DNA from 4 places in the Ruegeria sp. CDSC054 genome. Region 3 is predicted to be linked to each of the others. Evidence: riboswitches for the same ligand, from Rfam matches in the RefSeq annotation. Region 3 holds a riboswitch; each other region holds the start of a gene.

Region 1 (4,398 bases), on a different contig from region 3:
TTGAACGAGGCAATGCCTGCAGAAATTCGCCCGTCCACTTCAGGCAGGACAACGTGCATAGCCAAATCAGCGGGCGAAAGACCGCGTTCCGCCTCGGCCCAGGCTTTGCGGCGGGACGTTGCGAGAGCAACCTGAAACACCGGAACATCGGCAGCGTCCAGCGGCGATGTACCCGATGCGCCTTTGCCCGAGAAGGAAGTGGCGTTGATAATGGCCGACGGTTTAATGGCGGCGATGTTCCCGCGCAGCCAATCGGCGGCGGCAGGTGCTTTTAGCGAGGGGGCGAACATGCCTACTGCTTCGAACCCGCGTTCCCGCAATCGGCGGATCAGGGCTGCGACCGGGGCGGTGTCTGCAGATGTCAGATAAGCCCGGTAGAAGGTCACGAGGATACGCCTCGCGTCGCTCGAGAATGCTGTTTCGACCGGGATTACGCCACGATCCGGGCACCACGCACCGCACTTTGGCAAGGTCTTTGCGCCCATCACCGGCCCGGCATAAAGCCCAGCCGCCAGCGCCATTTGTGCCAAGGCCGCTTGCGCCGCGACTTCGCCGCCGGTGTCACACAGATGCGCAAGCCGCCGCAGGGTTGAGACGGGCAGGGTGGAGTAATCATCCAGCCGCGTATCCTCACGCCCATCGGCAGGTAGGACGGCCAGTGCGATCCCCTTGGATTGCGCCAGCGCCAGAACTTGCTGCAAGCCATAGGACCAGTAAGGCACGCCGCCGATCAAACGGATCAGAATGCCCTTGGCGCCCTCGAGCGTTTGCTCGACATAAGTGTCGACGGACAACGGGTGTTTCAGTGCTGTCAGGTTGGCCAGCCGCATTGTCGGCATTCGCCCTTCGGCCCCGCCACCGCGATGCCAGCCCGCCGCGAAAGCACCAAGGTCACTGTCCGAAAAGGACAGCACCACCAGATCCGCCGGACTTTGGCCCAGATCGGTCGGGGTCTCGGTTTCCTCGAGCCCGTGGCTTTCGCGGAAGACGACGTGCATGGCTTACTCGGCGGCCTCGGTCACGCCCACGAGGATATCGCGGATCGCGGCCTCTTTGATGTCGTCGTGTTCGGCGATGACCACCAGACGCGAACGGCGCTCTTCACCGGGTTCCCACGGGCGGTCATACTGGTGACGTACGCGGGCACCAACGGCCTGCACCAGCAGACGCATGGGTTTGCCCTGAACGGCGGCATAGCCTTTGACGCGCAGGATGTTCAGCTCATTGGCCAGACGTTCGATATTGGCGACCAGTTGGGCCGGGTCGGTCTGTTCAGGTAACTCGACGATGATGCTTTCGAAATCGTCGTGTTCGTGGTCGTGATGGCCATCGTGATGCGACGGACGGGCATCCATGTCATCCTCGGCGGCCGCTTCCAGCCCCAGCACGACGCGCACGTCTACGGCACCTTCGGCGACTTCGACCACTGGCAGCGGACGCGGAGCTTCGGCGGCGATGACTTCTTTGGCTTTCGCCACACCTTCGGCGCCCGCCAGATCGGGTTTTGTCAGCAGGATGATGTCGGCGCACGAGATCTGATCCTCGAACACCTCTGACAGGGGCGTTTCGTGGTCGATCGAGTCGTCAGCCAGGCGCTGGGCGTCCACGGCTTCGACATTCGGAGCGAAGCGCCCGGCGGCGACGGCCTCGGCATCGGCCAGAGCGATCACACCGTCAACGGTGATCTTAGAACGGATATCCGGCCAGTCGAACGCCTTCAGCAGCGGCTTCGGCAGCGCCAGACCAGAGGTTTCAATCAGAATGTGATCGGGGCGCGGCTCCAGCGCCATCAGTGCCTCGATGGTCGGAATGAAGTCATCGGCTACGGTGCAGCAGATGCAGCCATTGGCCAGTTCCATGATGTTTTCCGCCGGGCAATCCGGAATGGCGCAGGATTTCAGGATATCGCCATCGACGCCAACATCGCCAAATTCATTGACGACCACAGCCAGACGCTTGCCCTGCGGGTTCTGCATCAGGTGCTTGACCAGCGTGGTCTTGCCCGAGCCCAGAAAGCCGGTGATCACGGTGACGGGAAGTTTTTCAAGATTGCTCATTTCAGGGCTCCAATCGGGGGAATGCGGGCCGCACAGTTTTTGCGGAAATGTTCGGGGCGCTCACGCCATTTCACCAGACCGTCTTCAGCGGCCAGATATTTGGTGACGCCTTCGACGATGGTCTCGACATGGTCGGCCTCGTCGAGGTTTTCATAGACGAAGGTCCATCGGGACGGGCCACCACGCAAAACGATCGAACATCCCTGATCACAATTCGACAGGCATTCCACCGGCTTCAGGTCCACGCCGTCAGGCAAGCCCGCCTGTTCAAGCGCTGTGTGCAGCAAAGTGCCGGGTCGCTGAGCGTCATCTTCGATGGGCAACCCACGGCGGCATGTCGTGCAGACCAGCAATTCGACTGGTGCGGTCTCGGTCACGTCTCTCATCCCCCTAATCCTTTGTACGGGGGACGGGGTTTCATGCGGGCCACGTGTGCGACATGGACCCGACACCGGAACACCCCGCCCGGTTTCAACTTCGGGTGCTGGCAGGTCTCCCGGCTTGCGGATGTCAGAGCGTTTGCCCTGTCGGATGTCCCGCCTTCCCGGCCTATTGGGCCAGTGGCTTTGGGCACCCTCTCCGGTCACGGTCGCGGGGGCGGCTGTGCTTGGCGATGACATCGCTGGCACATTCCCTTTTCATCCATCCGAGGATGGACACCAACGCATGCGACATGCGGCACGGGCAGGGGGCTTGTCAAGCACGACTGAGGATTGAAAACCGGTTAAGTCAGAAAAGCGACCAGCCGAAGTCAGTCAGCGGCATCCGATGCGATCCGATCACGAAGCCAGGAGCAAAACAGCCCCGCAGCCGCGGATGATTGAGCGCTTCCGGGCTTGGCAATCAGGTAGTGCGGTTGTGCAAACGGAATCGCTGGACCGGCAATCGCAACAGGCGCGCCTTGGGCAATCGCGTTCTGTGCGAACCTTTGGGCAATATTAAGGAAGCGGGCAAAGGCGCGACAAAGACAAAGCACATCCCTCTACCACTGTCGCATTGTGCGTCGCGCCGTTTGTTCGCGGGAAAAGATTTGGCACGTGTGGCATTACTTTCAAACCGCTTCGACATTTAACCCCGGACATCAACGGCGACGGTTATGCTGTTCCAGAAGCCAGTAGGAACATGATACCCAAGTGTATACGCCCGGATTTGCGAAAGCAGCGCAGAAAGCTAAGTGTTTGAAAAGAAGTGGAGGCGAGTACCAATTTCGAACTTGCGTAAAGGAATTAAATTTCTTAATAAATAACAATTGTTTAGTGAGATTTTATCGGTACGTGGGCTTGCGAATGTTGCGGGATTGTTGGTTGAAATTGTTCATTGGCTTAACGCCATCAAGGATGATGCTCGATTTTTGGTTCAAGTGGATTTTGGTGCAATGATCACAGCAACGCTGATTGCTTTCAGGCGCGTCGCAGCCTGAATGCGCCGTCACTCGACCTTCCGCCCGTCAAGATATGAGCCGGTGTTCGGATACCTTAAACGCTGCTTCAATAGCTGCACGATTTCGTCGGCAACAATTGCCATTTTTCATTTGAAAGATTCTGATGCCGGTTTGCCAGAGTAGTCAGTTGTATACGTAATTCTTCATCCGGAATGGAGCTGTCTAGAGCCACCGACATAATGCTGGGGCTTACAACGCGTGCTAAAACAGTTGAGCGCCGTTAGACAATTGCTCCCGGATCGAACGTCGCGTTCTGGAGGTGTCTAAACCTGGTTCGTTCGTGAAGGTAAGTGTCGTGAGCGAACTTTTCCTCCGGTAGTCGTTTCTCTGCGATCTTCCGATGGAACCTTACAAGTCTAGCAACGTCTTTGACTACAGTGGTGGTCGTTTTCAGTGCATCCAGCTTTTTGTCCGAACGGATGTATTCTCGAGCGTCCGCTTTCCACTTGAAACCTGCGAAAAGCAAAGCGTTTGAATCGAGTAGCAGTCGCACCGTGCGACTTTCCCCCATCGAAATGGTTATGCCAGGCTCCACCAAATGATGATGTAGAATAAAGTTCCTTAGACCCATGGCAAAACTATGCGCGCCGGAGTTCTTCCCGATTACCCTTCCAATTCCCCGGGTGTAAGATTCACTGTTTTCCAGCTTGGTGTATTTTCGGATACGTCTGCAAACATCTACGTATGAAGCATAAAGCGCAGAGAATGTTAAAAGATTGGATGTTGCCTTAGATTGTTCTCGAGCATACGCAGAGTTATCTGAGCGCTTGAACTCAAGAACGGTGTCCATCCCTGCCGTAGCCGCATTCAAACCAAGGCTTGCTTCCAGCATTGCGGCATGCACCCTTTCTAAGTTCTCCAGTGCGGTATGAACTTTATGGTAAGGGGAAAAGCGCAATG
Region 2 (4,398 bases), on a different contig from region 3:
CGCGGCGTTCAGATCAACCGCATTGTCCATGGCCAAGGGGCCATCGACCAGCCCGCCGGTGATCTGTCCACGCTCGGCCATTTTCGACAACAGCGCCGCATCGACAGACGACGGTAAATGCGGGTTGATGGTCTCAACCGCCGACAAGACGCCAACCTTGGGCATCTCGATGCCAATAGAATGCGCAAGATGGATGGCGTTTTGAACGATATCGGCCTTGGTTTCGAGATCCGGTGCGATATTCACCGCCGCATCGGTAACCATGATGGGCCGGGACATGCCCGGCACGTCCATAACGAACACATGCGACAAGCGTCGCCCGGTCCTCAGGCCGTTTTCGCGGCGAAGAACGGCGCGTAAAAGGACATCTGTGTGCAAGTGACCTTTCATCAGCATCCGGGCCTTGCCTTCGACGACCAGATCGACGGCGCGACGAGCAGCCACATCGTGGCCTTTGGCTTGGATAATTTCAATTCCGGCCAAATCCGCTCCAAGCTGGGCGGCAGCGGCGGTGATTTTGTCCGGGTCGCCCACCAAAATCGGCGTAATGATGCTGTTTTCCAACGCCAGCAACGCCCCGCCCAGCGAATTTGGCTCCTCTGGCGCAACGATCGCTGTGGGCATCGGGTCCAGAGGACGTGCCTTTTCCAACAAAGCGTCGAAGTGCCGGTGACGTTGAACGATCAGTCCCGGCATCTCAACCGAGTCGAAGGTCAAATGCCGCGACGGTGGTGTGACCTGTACGGTACCGCTCAGGATCAATGCGTTATCCCCGACCCGGCGCACCTCGGCGGAACAGGTCAGGTCGCCGTCTTCACGCTTTTCGGTAACAGCCACAAAGGCGGTCAGTTCTTCGCCCGCCATAACCGGAGCATGAAAACTCAGGTCCGCCCGACGTGTTTGCGTACCGGCCCCCGGTAAGATGTTTCCAATGACTGCAGCCACCAGACCCGCGGGCCACAAGGCGGGCGCGACAGCCTCGGGGTGTCCATCTCCATCTCCGTCATAGGCCGCCAGATTCAGCGGGTTGTGGTCACCCGAAGCCGAGGCAAACGCGTACAAGTCGTCCACGGTGCACAATCGGGTGACCTGCGCCTTGTCGCCTACCTTCAGTTGAGAATAGGTTCTGTTTTCTTGAATTTTCATCTCAACCGGCTTTGTTTACGAATGCGTGTTCGTCGTTTTAAACATTGGATGTGCGGCCCTTCCGGAACCAGAACATATCCACCTTTGTCCCTACATTTCTGCGACGCAGCGTAGTCAGATCGTTGGCAAATGACAAATGACCTCTGTGCGTGGGGCGCTGAGTATTATCGCTTGACCCAAAATCGGAACTCGGGCAAGCATCACCCACGATGGTTCCCTATGGTTCGCCAAGGGATGAAAAGGGAATACGGTGAGGTTGCCAACAAGCGCCAAGTCCGTGACTGCCCCCGCAACTGTAAGCGGTGAGCGACGCCAAGTACCCACTGACCCCAAATGGGTCGGGAAGGATGGCCAAGCCACGACCCGCAAGTCAGGAGACCTACCATCCGATGTTCAACCAACCCGGGGCGGGGCGTCCTGGAAGGAGGCTTTATGACACGTCTAAGACGTGATGACATGATTGGCACCTTCTGCCCGCGCTTGGCAACAGGCGGAGTGGGCTATGTCGATCAGTCCTGATCATTTCCTTCTGATTTGCGAGACCTGCGAGGGTTCTGACCGGGCGGATTCATTGCGCGCTGCGCTTGCAAGCAAGCTTCCATCCAGTTTTGACATCCAAAGCGTTTCCTGCATGGCCGGTTGCGGTCATCCCACAACCGTCGGGTTTCAGGCATTCGACAAAGCGCAGTACCTTTTCGGTGACATCCAATCGACTGAGGACGTGGATGCTTTGGCCGAATTTGCACATCAATACCATCGCAGCGCGGATGGGTGGACCAACGCAACGCAGCGCCCGCCTGCCCTTCTTGAAAAGACCCTGGCGCGCCTGCCCCGGCTGAAGCTGGAGACAAGCGCATGACCTGCGGAGCTTTCCTTGAGGCGCGCGGGCTGGAGTATTACGCCCTGAACGGCGACGTACTGCTGCAAAACATCAATTTCGAACTGAGTGAAGGGGCCACTCTGGCAATTGCCGGCCCAAACGGTGCGGGTAAGACAACGCTGCTGAATCTTTTGTGCGGCGGTGAAGAGATTGTGCTGGGGGACGTTTTGGTAAAGGGGCGCAGCCTTCGGCAGCTTTCGGCGATGGACCGCGCCCGAATGATCGCCGTGGTCAGTCAACAGGAATCGCCGGACGGGCGTTTGTTTCTGCGCGACTACGTGGCCCTTGGGCAAATCCCGATCCGCGCCGATCGATCTGCGGCTGAGCACGCCTTGGAATTGGACCGCATCCTGAAGCTTACCGGACTGGTTGCCCTCGCTGACAAGCGGATGGCCGTATTATCCGGGGGGGAACGCCAGCGCGCTCATATCGCAAGGGCGTTAGCGCAGAACCCGTCGCTGCTGTTTTTGGATGAGCCGACGAACCATCTGGACCCGGACGCCAAGGGACGCATGCTGTCGCTGGTGGCTCAGCTGGGCATTACGGTGGTCATGATCGTCCATGATCTGGTCATGATCCCGGAATTCGCGACCCATGTCGCGTTGATGAAATCCACACGCCTGACCGGTTTCGGCCCAGTGCACGAAGTGCTGACACCCGAAAGGGTCCGTGAAACGTTCGGTGTCGATTTTCTTAGCTTTCAGCATGAAGGCCGCATGATCCCGGCACTGGATATCCGAAGAACCACTACCTCAAACTAGGGAAAGTAACATGAACAAAACTCTCTGGTGCGCTGCACTGATCAGCGGCATTGCAAGTGCCGCAACAGCGCGCGAGATCACCGTCGACAATTGCGGCGAGCCGATGGTGTTTGAAACTCAACCCGAGCGGCTGGTCGTGCACGACATGAACATGACCGACATGGCTTTTGCACTGGGTTTGCAGGACAAGATCGTGGGCCTGACGGGCATCACCGGCTGGTACAAAACCAGCCCCGAGTTTGAAACCCTGCGCGGCGACATCCCGGAACTTGCGCCCAAGTATCCAACAGTAGAAAATCTGGTCGCTGTCGAACCCGACCTTTTCTTTGCGGGCTGGTACTATGGCATGAAGCCGGGCGGTGACGTGACCCCCGACACTCTTGCGCCGTTTGGCATCAAAACGATGATCCTGACCGAAAGCTGCGTACATCTGGATAAGGATCGCCCCGAAGCCAGCATGGACCTGCTGTTCACCGACGTTCTTCGCTTGGGCAAAGTCATGCGCGTTGAGGACAAGGCAGAAAAGCTTGTTTCCGGCTGGAAAGAGGAACTGTCCGAAATTGAAACACAGACAGCCGACCTGCCGAAACCCCGCGTTTTCCTGCTGGACGGCCCCGCCGATGCCCCGTTTACGGCTGGTAAGTTTGCCATTCCCGACGCGATGATTGCTGCCGCTGGCGGCGAGAACGTCACCCATGATATGGACACCAGCTGGGGTCGTTCCTCGTGGGAGGCTGTTGCCGCTTCGAACCCGGAATTCCTGGTTTTACTTGATTATCAAACTGGAAATGGCGCCGCAGATACCTTCAAGTTCCTGCAGGACCATCCCGTGATGTCTCAGACGGATGCGGTCAGGAACGAACGCTGGATTGGTCTGCGCTACGAAGAACTGACACCCGGACCGGCAAATATCGAAGCAATTTCGAAAATGGCCAAAGCCATGCACCCGGGCCTGAACTGATATGGGCCGTCTTGGCCTTACACTCTTGCTGGGGGCGGCTGTATTGGCCGCCCTTTTGCTGACCTCGACTATCTACGGAACCACATCCATTCCGGCCTCTGACGCGCTAGCCGGTGTCTTGTTGGGCACAGGATTGATGGACGGAGAGATGTCTCCGCTCCACCGCATCGTGTTTGACCTGCGCTTACCACGCGCGCTGTTTGCCGCGGTGATCGGTGCCGGATTGGGCGTCGTTGGCGTTGTCCTGCAAACCACCACACGCAACGATCTGGCGGACCCGTTTCTGTTCGGACTGTCCTCTGGCGCTGCGGCGGGAGCTGTCTTTGTCATTACAGTAACCGGAGATGTGCTGGGCTTTTGGACCCTGCCACTGGCCGCGTTTTTCGGAGGGCTTGTCGCATCAGGCATTGTGCTGGCTTTAGTTCATGGGCTGCGCACAAGCGCGCCCGAAAAACTGATCCTTGCAGGGCTTGCAGTTTCGTTTTTGTTTTCAGCCATTACCAATTATCTCATTTTCGCGGGCGACAGCCGTGCGGCCCATTCGGTAATATTCTGGATGCTTGGGGGTCTGGGTCTTGCCCGGTGGGAGACATTCCCGCTTGTCTGCGCCGGTTTAGTATTGATCCTCGCCTATGCGATGTACCGCAGCC
Region 3 (4,398 bases):
GGTCAATGCTCCAGCCGCATCACCGCGCAGGATCATGTCCATCAGATCCAGCACGCGCCCGCGATCTGCAAGGCCCAGCATTGCCCGAACCTGATCGACGCTGGTTTCCCCGGCACCATGTGAAATCGCTTGATCCAACAGCGATGTTGCATCGCGGGCAGACCCTTCGGCCGCGCGCGTGATCAAAGCAAGCGCGTCTTCTGCGATCTGCGCATTCTCAGCCGCTGCGATCTTGTTGAGAAGGCCAATCATGTCTTCGGGTTCGATCCGGCGCAGGTCAAACCGCTGGCATCGTGACAGCACTGTCACTGGAACTTTGCGAATCTCGGTCGTCGCAAAGATGAATTTTACGTGCTCGGGCGGTTCTTCAAGCGTTTTGAGCAGGGCATTGAAGGCGCTGGTCGACAGCATGTGAACTTCGTCGATGATATAGATCTTGTAGCGCGCACTGGCGGCACGATATCGGACACTGTCGATAATCTCGCGAATGTCGTTCACACCGGTCCGGCTGGCGGCGTCCATCTCCATCACGTCGACATGGCGTCCTTCCATGATGGCAATGCAATGCTCGCACTGGCCACAAGGTTCGGTCGTTGGTTTGCCTTCACCATCGGGACCGATGCAGTTCATACCTTTGGCGATAATCCGGGCAGTGGTGGTTTTACCTGTACCGCGAATGCCGGTCATGATGAAGGCTTGCGCGATCCGATCCGCTTCGAACGCATTTTTTAGCGTGCGCACCATTGCGTCCTGTCCAACCAGATCTGCAAAGGTTTCGGGGCGGTACTTGCGGGCAAGAACCTGATAGGCGGGGCTGGGCGTTTCGGTCATGTCTGCTCTGTCAGATTCGTGTCAGAAATGTAGCGTAGAGACCCGGGCCGCTCGCGTCCACAGCAGGCTTCGTGGAATTTCGGTTTGGACTGCGTCTGTAAGCGGGATAAACCGGCTGTCAAAACCTGGTAAGCCGGTGGCAGTAGGAGCATAAGCTTTGGCAAAATTTGCAATCTACGCACTGCCTGTTGGCTCAGGCACTTTGGCGTTGTCCCCCTTGCCTGGCGGCGGCGGCGGGTATGTGGATGATCTGAGGGTGATACAGGACTGGAACCCTGATCTGGTGATTTCAATGACCACTGAGGCCGAGATGCAGCAGGTCGGTGCAGGCAGTTTTGGTAGAGACGTTCAAAGCAGACCCGCGACCTGGGTGCATCTTCCGATCGAGGATTTTGGCACGCCGCCCCTGCCAATCGAAACTCTTTGGCCTCAAGCCAGCGCAGCCGCCCGGCAGGTGCTGTCCGAGGGTGGACGCGTGCTGGTGCATTGCCGGGGCGGTTGTGGGCGGTCGGGGATGGTCGCGCTTAGGCTCATGGTGGAAAGCGGTGAAGACCCAAACCACGCGCTAATCCGGTTACGCTTGGCTCGACCCTGCGCGGTGGAAACGGATGAGCAGATGGCCTGGGCCATGAAGCCGACCCAGAGCGATCGGTGAAGCAAAATCAGGCTGTTGCTTGCTGCACGATGTGCTGTGACGGTCGCGGCGCAAGTGCCGATGCCTCGAGCATTGCGCAAGGCAAGGCGGTCAATACACCTGTTGGCAGAGTGGCGAATTCAGGGCTGAACATCATATCGGCGTAGTCGTCCAACATATCTGCCGAGTCGTCTGCGTTCGCGCCGCAATAGACCCTGATCCGGGACGGGCTAGCGCGAAACCGAGCCGTGCAGCCCTCGCCGCAATGGGTCAGTTCGCTGGAACCGTCCACCTCAAATTCGCTGGTCGTCATTGGTTGTGCTGTTGCCATCGCCTCGGCCAAGGCCCGAGCCATTTGTGCCAATGCGGGGCAGGTTTTCCCCGTTTTCTGGCACAGGGTGGCGGTGAACTCGTGGGTCGTTGTCTTCCAGATCATAATGCGCCCTCCGCGCGGTGAGCGGGGGACGTGGAACAGGTGTTTCAGTCAACTGAAGACCTGCCCGGACACCCCGCCCGAGTTTCGGTTTTTACTTTGATGGCAGGTCTCCTGACTTGCGGGTCATTGCTTTGCCGACCTTCCCAGCCTTTCGGCCAGTGGTTTTTCGGCATTGCTTACCGCTTACAGTTGCGGGGGCAGTCGCGGCCTTGGTCCGTTCCGGCATTGCCGGGCTGGACCGCACCGAGTTCCCTTTTCATCCCGCCCCAATATAAGGACGAGAACCATCACCTCATCGCTAGCGGTTGTAGGTGGCTTGAGTCAAGCGGGCTGTTTTCCATCGTTCAAGTGGACGCTTGGTCACTTTGAAAATCTGTTGACTCTAGTCGCGCAAAAGCGCCGATATGCCATATGTGAACCGAATAGTTCAGATGCTTGCGAGGGCACCATGTTGGACAACACTCCGGTCGTTTTGACCGAAGATTTCACGTTTTCTGCCGGAGAGGCCGAACTGTCGGCACGGCTGTATATGCCTGCCTCGGCACCTGATGTGGCGGTTGTAGTCCATGCAGCCACAGGCGTACCGCGCGACTATTACCAGCATTTTGCGCGGTGGCTGGTGGAAGAACAGGGTATGGCCTGTCTGACCTATGACTATCGCGATTTTGGCCACTCTCTAAAGGGGCGTCTGCGCGATTCGCAGGCCACGATGGCCGATTGGGCGTTGATCGACATGCCCGCTGCCCGCACTGAAATGCGGCGCAGGTTTCCTGTCGCGCAACAGTGGAGCATTGGCCATTCGGTGGGTGGAATGCTGGGGCCAATTCAGCCCGATATTGAGCAGATCGACCGGATGATCTGTGTCTGTTCAGGTTTGGTGACGGTATCCGACCACCCCTGGCCGTATCGCGCACTGGCGACAATGTTCTGGTATGCCCACCCGCCATTGCTGGTTAAGGCATTGGGATACCTGCCGGGCAAGGCACTTGGGTTCGGCTCGGACCTTCCGGCACGTGTCTACTGGCAGTGGCGCAAATGGTGCACCGCTGCGCTGAGCTACGTGCCGGATATCGGCAAAAGCCTTCCAGACGCCCGTTGGGCTGCGTCGGAAACACCCGTCGATCTGTTCACAATGGACGATGATCAGGTGGTGCCCCCGAACGCGGTTTGGCGCCTGGCCGATCTTTACGGTCCCAAAGCCCGCCGGCATCAGTTGTCGCCGAAAGACTTTGGATTGGCCGGGGTCGGTCACATCGGCGCATTTGCGCGCCGAAATGCGGCCATATGGCCCCGGTTAATCGCCTGAGCCGGTACTTACAGCTTTTTTCGGGATTTCTTGTCCTGCATCACCGATCGTACCATCTTACCAAAGGCCTTGTCGCGCGCACGAGACTGCGCCACGGTTTCCGAGTTCCTCTCATCCTCGCGCCGCAGCTTTCGCCAGCGCTCTAACCGCTCAGCGTCCAGTGTTCCGTTGGAAATCGCATCCTGCACGGCGCAGCTCGGCTCGGCCTGATGCTGACAATCGGAAAAGCGGCAGGTCTGAGCCAATTCAAGAATGTCGGAAAAGACCTCATCGACGCCATCTTGTGCATCCAGCAACCGCAAAGCCCGCATGCCGGGTGTATCGATCAACCAGCCTCCGTTCTGCATCGGATGCAACGCGCGGGCAGTTGTCGTGTGCCGCCCGCGCGCGTCGTCCTCGCGAATGCCGGAGGTTGCCTCATCCAGGCCCGTCATGGCGTTGACCAATGTTGTCTTGCCGACACCGGATGAGCCGACCAGTGCAGCGGTCTGCCCGGTGGGGCACCAGGACAGAACTTGCTGAACGTCCATGGCATCCAAAGCATTGATTGCCAGCACGGTCAGAAACGGAGACAGCGACACGGCCGCTTTGGAGTATTTATCAGGATCGGTGCAGGTATCGGCCTTGGTTAGTATGACGACCGGATAGCACCCGGCCTGATGTGCCAAAGCCAAATACCGTTCCAGCCGGGCCAGATTGAAGTCGGCATTGCAGGAACTGACGATGAACAGCACATCCACATTGGCGGCGATCAACTGGGCCTCGGCCCCAGTTCCGGCGGCGCGGCGTTTCAAAAGGCTGCGGCGTTCCAGCAGCTGTTGAACGCGGTTATGATCATCCGCCAATACCCAGTCGCCGACGGCGAAGTCGCCCGTCGGCTGGGCCAGGGTGAGCAGAGGTGTTTCACCGTTGATGTTTGCACCGATCAGACGATCACGGTGAACGGCTGTGATGCGAAAGGGAACGCACGAAGGATTGGCCGCATGTTGGGCGGCAAAGTGTGAGGACCATCCCAGGTCCGAAAGTGTAAAGGACATTGTTCTGCCTGTGTTCAGGTACAGCAAGCCGTCTGGATGGCGGTCGCGCAATCAGCGGTGATGTGTTCAGGCAGGTGTGAGGGTCGGCCTCAGAAACGCTCTGCCCAAAGGGTTTTTGCTACAATCATAAAAGCCCTCCTGTGGCTAGCGGTTC
Region 4 (4,398 bases), on a different contig from region 3:
ACAAGGCGTGAAAGAGAGATCGCGTTTTTGTTGCGGAACGGTTGTTCGACAAAACGCCAGGTCAGATAGGGCAAAAGGAATGCAAATGGTATCAAGCTGGCAAGAAAATACGGGCTGGGTTCTTCAAAGCTAGCAATGCGCGCAAATGCGAAAATTGGTTGGTGCCAGAGATACAGGCTGTAGCTGATCAGGCCAATGCCAACCAGAATTCTGATGCTCGGCAGTTTGGCGACAAAAGTGCCTTCCTTTGCATAGAGGAGAACGAGCAAAGACCCGACGACCGGAACGGCTGTCAGGTATGACGGGTGTTGCATGGTCCCGTCAAAGATCACCATAGATGCAATCACCGCAATAAGGCCAAGTAGCGAAAGACTGTTGCTCGCTCTAACCTTGCGCCTATTTTCCCAACAGGCCCCCAATGCACCGAATCCGAGTTCCCAGGCGCGTGTATGCAGAAGATAAAATGTGCTCTCCGGGTGGGTTTGAACCAACAGTACGCTCGCCAGGAAACTGGACCCGATGATAGCCCAAACCAGCAGATCCGTTCTGTGTTTAAGTACCGGGTACAGGGCCATAAGCAAAAGCGGAAAAACTATGTAAAACTGTTCTTCAACTGCCAGGCTCCATGCGTGAACCAGAGGTTTGAACTCGGACGCGAGGTCCCAGTATCCACTTGTTAGCGTGAGAAGAACATTATTCAGAGAGAACATCGTGGCCACGACACTCTGGCCGAAGTTTTCCAGTGGATCGGGCAGCATGGTAAACCAAGCGATAGGAATACACACCAGTACGACGACACTCAGGGCAGGCAAGATCCGTCGGGCCCGACGCTCGTAGAACTTCAAAAGAAAGAAGCTATTTTTTCCAAGATCATCAAGGATAATAGAGGTTATTAGATATCCGCTGATAACGAAGAAAACGTCTACGCCTAAAAAACCTCCACTGAACAGGCTTATGCCGGAATGAAAAAGAACCACTGGTAAAACTGCAATGCTGCGAAGGCCATCAATTTCTTTCCGTTACAGCATTTAATCAAAACCCACTCTTGTATTTTGTGCTCGGGCCTGTGAGCTTTCGAAGCGCATCTGTCGTCAAGAGTGTGTCGAGGAACTTTGAGCCGCCGCAGCCAATCGAACAAAGTATTGGCAGGTTTATGCGTTCCGGTCGTTGCAAGACCCAGGCTGAAAACTTCTGAGTGAGCCCCGCGAAGTCACTGCCATTGCTAGCACCCTTATCGTAGAATTTTTTTGGCTGATTGGAGCCTGGTACAAATTGCCATCACCGATTGGTTCGCGCTCTTGTCGAATCAAATCAATTCGTATTTGGTCCACGTGATGGTTCCCGACTGTATTCTGCGGTCAGGGATAAAAGGGAATACGGTGCGGTTCTGTGAAAAGACCAATTCCGTGACTGCCCCCGCAACTGTAGGCGGCGAGCGACCCGAGATCGTCCACTGGGCAATAGCCTGGGAAGGATCGGGATAGCTTTGACCCGCAAGTCAGGAGACCTGCCATCCGAAATTTATGAACCTGGGCGGGGTGTCCCAGAGGGAGATGACAATGTTTCAAGCGGTCCGTACCGTGCACGAACTTGCGCTCGCTTTGCCCCTGTCCGAACACAGGAGGCGTTGCCGTTGTCATTGCAAAAAGCTGACACCCAAAGGGGTAAGTGCTTGACGGAATTTAGTGTTCCGGTGCTGGTCACGGGGGCTCTGGCGCTGTCGGCGATCTTGTGGCTCGCGATTTACGCGGTGATTTGATGTCGGCCGTTTTACAAATCCGAGATCTGACGTTGGGCTACCGCGACCTGACATTGTTTCACCGCCTCTCCATGGATATCGCGTCCGGGACAACCCTGGCCGTTCTTGGTGCGAACGGGTCGGGCAAGAGCACATTTGTAAAGATGCTGCTGGGCTTGATGGATCCGCTTTCGGGCAGTTTGACTTGGCCGCAGGGCCGTCCTGGTGACATCGGGTACCTGGCGCAGATGACCGAGTTCGACCGCCGATTTCCCATCCGTGTGAGGGATCTTGCCGCGATGGGTGCTTGGCGCGGGTTTGGTTATCGTACCGGGCTGGACGCCGCGGCACGTGACCGGATGGCCGCCGCGCTGGATGAGGCCGGGGTACTGGATATCGCTGACCGGCCTCTGCATATGCTATCGGGCGGGCAACTGCAGCGCGCGCTGTTCGCACGGGTTATCATGCAGGACGCGCCGCTGATCCTGCTGGATGAACCGTTTGCCGCCGTCGACCAAAGTACTGAGGCGCATCTGCTGTCGATTATACGCCGATGGCGCGATGAGGGGCGCGCGGTGGTTTTGGTGGTGCACGATCTTTCCTCGGTACTGGACTATTGCAGCCACGCGCTGCTTTTGGGCGGGCAAGAGGCGACCCATGGACCGGTGAATGACGTTCTGACACCAGACCGGCTGGTTGCACAAGGATACCTCTCGGAAAGTCAGGCGTCCTGGATGTTCCGTGGCACCCATTCAACAGCGGAGCACGCCAATGTATGACCTGATCGTCGAAATGTGGAGCTTTGCCTTCATGCGTCGCGCTTTTGTGGCAACCACGGTTTTGTCGGCTTCGGTCGCGCCGGTGGGGGCATTTCTTGTTCTGCGTCGCCTATCGCTGGCTGGTGAGGCCATGGCCCACGCGATTACCCCGGGCATCGTCATCGGCTTTGTCACGGCGGGCTTGTCAGTCATGTCACTGCTGGTCGGAGGGCTTATCGCGGGTGTTGGCGTCGCCATTTTGACCGCCTTTCTCGCACGCCGGACGATCCTGCGCAGCGATGCCAGCCTTGCCTCGCTGTATCTGATCGCACTGGCGGTGGGTATCTTTATTCTGTCTGCAGCAGGGTCCGCAGTCCCATTAAAAAGCTTCCTGTTCGGATCAATCCTTGGGATCGACGACGCGTCGATGATCCTTGTCGGAGGGGTGGCGACGGTAACATTGTTGGCATTCGCCGTTCTGCTTCGTCCGCTGATTGTCAGCACCTGTGATCCGGTTTTCTTCGAAACGCAGACGCGCCGACCGTGGTTGGTAGATCAGGGTTTTATGCTGCTGTTGGTTCTGAACCTGCTGGCCGCGTTCAAAACACTGGGAACGTTGATGGCCGTTGGCTTGATGATCCTGCCCGCAACTGCGGCGCGCTATTGGGCCAGTACGATCACCGGGCAACTGGTCCTGGGCTTTGTGTTTGCCTTGTCCAGTTGCTGGATCGGCCTGACCCTGTCCTACTTGTTCCCGGACACGCCGTCCGGCCCGGCGATCGTTTTGGTTGCCGGTGGGTTCTTTCTGTTCTCGGCTATTTTCGGTCCCCTTGGTTTTGGCAGACGGATGCGCAAACCGTCTGTTTCCAAAGACATCCCCATTGCCCAAATTCAACAAGAAGAGAGAGCACAATGACTCTTGTAAAGTCACTCTACGCCGGCATTGCCTCTGTGTCGTTTGCTTTGGCTGCATTGCCGGCCGTTGCGGCAGAAGACAACGTCAAGATCGTCGCTAGCTTTTCGATCCTCGGCGACATGGTCGAAGAGGTCGTGGGCGATCTGGCCACGGTTACGACAATCGTGGGCCCGGATGCGGATGCGCATGTGTATCAGCCTTCGGTTGCAGATGCGAAGGCCGTTGCCCGGGCGGATATCATCTTTGTCAACGGTCTGGGCTTTGAGACATGGTCCGATACCCTAATCGCTGAATCGGGCACTGACGCAACCGTGCACGTTGCCACCGACGGCATCACGCCTGTCACAGTCGAGGGCAAAATCGACCCCCACGCCTGGAATTCGCTGTCGAATGGCATGATTTACGTGACCAATGTCGCCGACGTGATGACAGAGGCGATGCCCGAGCACGCCGAAGAAATCGCTGCCAATGCCGCGGTCTATATCGCGCAGCTTGAGGCGCTGGATGTAGAAACCAAGGCAAAGCTGGCAGGTCTGCCCGCCAATCGCCGCACGGTTGTGACCGCACATGACGCATTTGGATATTTGGCAGACGCCTACGGCCTGACTTTCCTTGCGCCGGTTGGCATCGACACCGAAGCAGAGCCATCAGCCAAGGATCTTGCTGTTCTGATTGACCAACTGAAGGCGGATGGTGCTGCCGCGTTGTTTGTTGAAAACATCACAAGCCCCACTTTGATTCAGCAGATCTCGGATGAAACCGGAATCGTGATTGGTGGACGGCTGTTCTCGGACGCCTTGTCGGAACGGGGTAGCCCTGCCACCAGCTACCTTGCGATGTTCCAGCACAATCTGAACACTCTGCTGAATACACTTGGGAACGCAACCGCAAGCTAATTGGTCTTCAGGCACGAGGCGGTGCTTGATCCGCCGCCTCATACGGTGCTTTGGAACACTGGGTTTTGGGAAAACGTCGCTTAGTCCGGC

Evidence for each region. Region 3 has a riboswitch for cobalamin ahead of AC2FGC_RS15595 (hypothetical protein). Riboswitches for the same ligand answer to the same signal wherever they lie in the genome.
Region 1: it holds a riboswitch for cobalamin, as region 3 does, so the genes downstream of both, AC2FGC_RS12715 (DUF1636 family protein) here and AC2FGC_RS15595 (hypothetical protein) in region 3, are expected to answer to the same signal.
Region 2: it holds a riboswitch for cobalamin, as region 3 does, so the genes downstream of both, AC2FGC_RS09070 (DUF1636 family protein) here and AC2FGC_RS15595 (hypothetical protein) in region 3, are expected to answer to the same signal.
Region 4: it holds a riboswitch for cobalamin, as region 3 does, so the genes downstream of both, AC2FGC_RS22445 (metal ABC transporter ATP-binding protein) here and AC2FGC_RS15595 (hypothetical protein) in region 3, are expected to answer to the same signal.

What each region holds. Positions count from the first base shown of each region.
Region 1 is NZ_JBXWOA010000005.1:215,222-219,619, forward strand. Features, by position in the region: gene cobN (cobaltochelatase subunit CobN) at 1-998, opposite strand, end outside; gene cobW (cobalamin biosynthesis protein CobW) at 1,002-2,057, opposite strand; gene AC2FGC_RS12715 (DUF1636 family protein) at 2,054-2,443, opposite strand; cobalamin riboswitch at 2,527-2,736, opposite strand; gene AC2FGC_RS12720 (hypothetical protein) at 3,719-4,398, opposite strand, start outside.
Region 2 is NZ_JBXWOA010000003.1:270,661-275,058, forward strand. Features, by position in the region: gene AC2FGC_RS09065 (bifunctional enoyl-CoA hydratase/phosphate acetyltransferase) at 1-1,146, opposite strand, end outside; cobalamin riboswitch at 1,340-1,547, shown strand; gene AC2FGC_RS09070 (DUF1636 family protein) at 1,649-2,005, shown strand; gene AC2FGC_RS09075 (ABC transporter ATP-binding protein) at 2,002-2,787, shown strand; gene AC2FGC_RS09080 (ABC transporter substrate-binding protein) at 2,798-3,748, shown strand; gene AC2FGC_RS09085 (FecCD family ABC transporter permease) at 3,750-4,398, shown strand, end outside.
Region 3 is NZ_JBXWOA010000008.1:52,001-56,398, reverse strand. Features, by position in the region: gene AC2FGC_RS15605 (DNA polymerase III subunit gamma/tau) at 1-831, opposite strand, end outside; gene AC2FGC_RS15600 (protein-tyrosine phosphatase family protein) at 989-1,486, shown strand; gene AC2FGC_RS15595 (hypothetical protein) at 1,494-1,901, opposite strand; cobalamin riboswitch at 1,986-2,205, opposite strand; gene AC2FGC_RS15590 (alpha/beta hydrolase family protein) at 2,350-3,207, shown strand; gene rsgA (ribosome small subunit-dependent GTPase A) at 3,216-4,244, opposite strand.
Region 4 is NZ_JBXWOA010000019.1:40,935-45,332, forward strand. Features, by position in the region: gene AC2FGC_RS22440 (acyltransferase family protein) at 1-1,010, opposite strand, end outside; cobalamin riboswitch at 1,319-1,529, shown strand; gene AC2FGC_RS22445 (metal ABC transporter ATP-binding protein) at 1,759-2,517, shown strand; gene AC2FGC_RS22450 (metal ABC transporter permease) at 2,510-3,412, shown strand; gene AC2FGC_RS22455 (metal ABC transporter solute-binding protein, Zn/Mn family) at 3,409-4,308, shown strand; gene AC2FGC_RS22460 (hypothetical protein) at 4,389-4,398, opposite strand, start outside.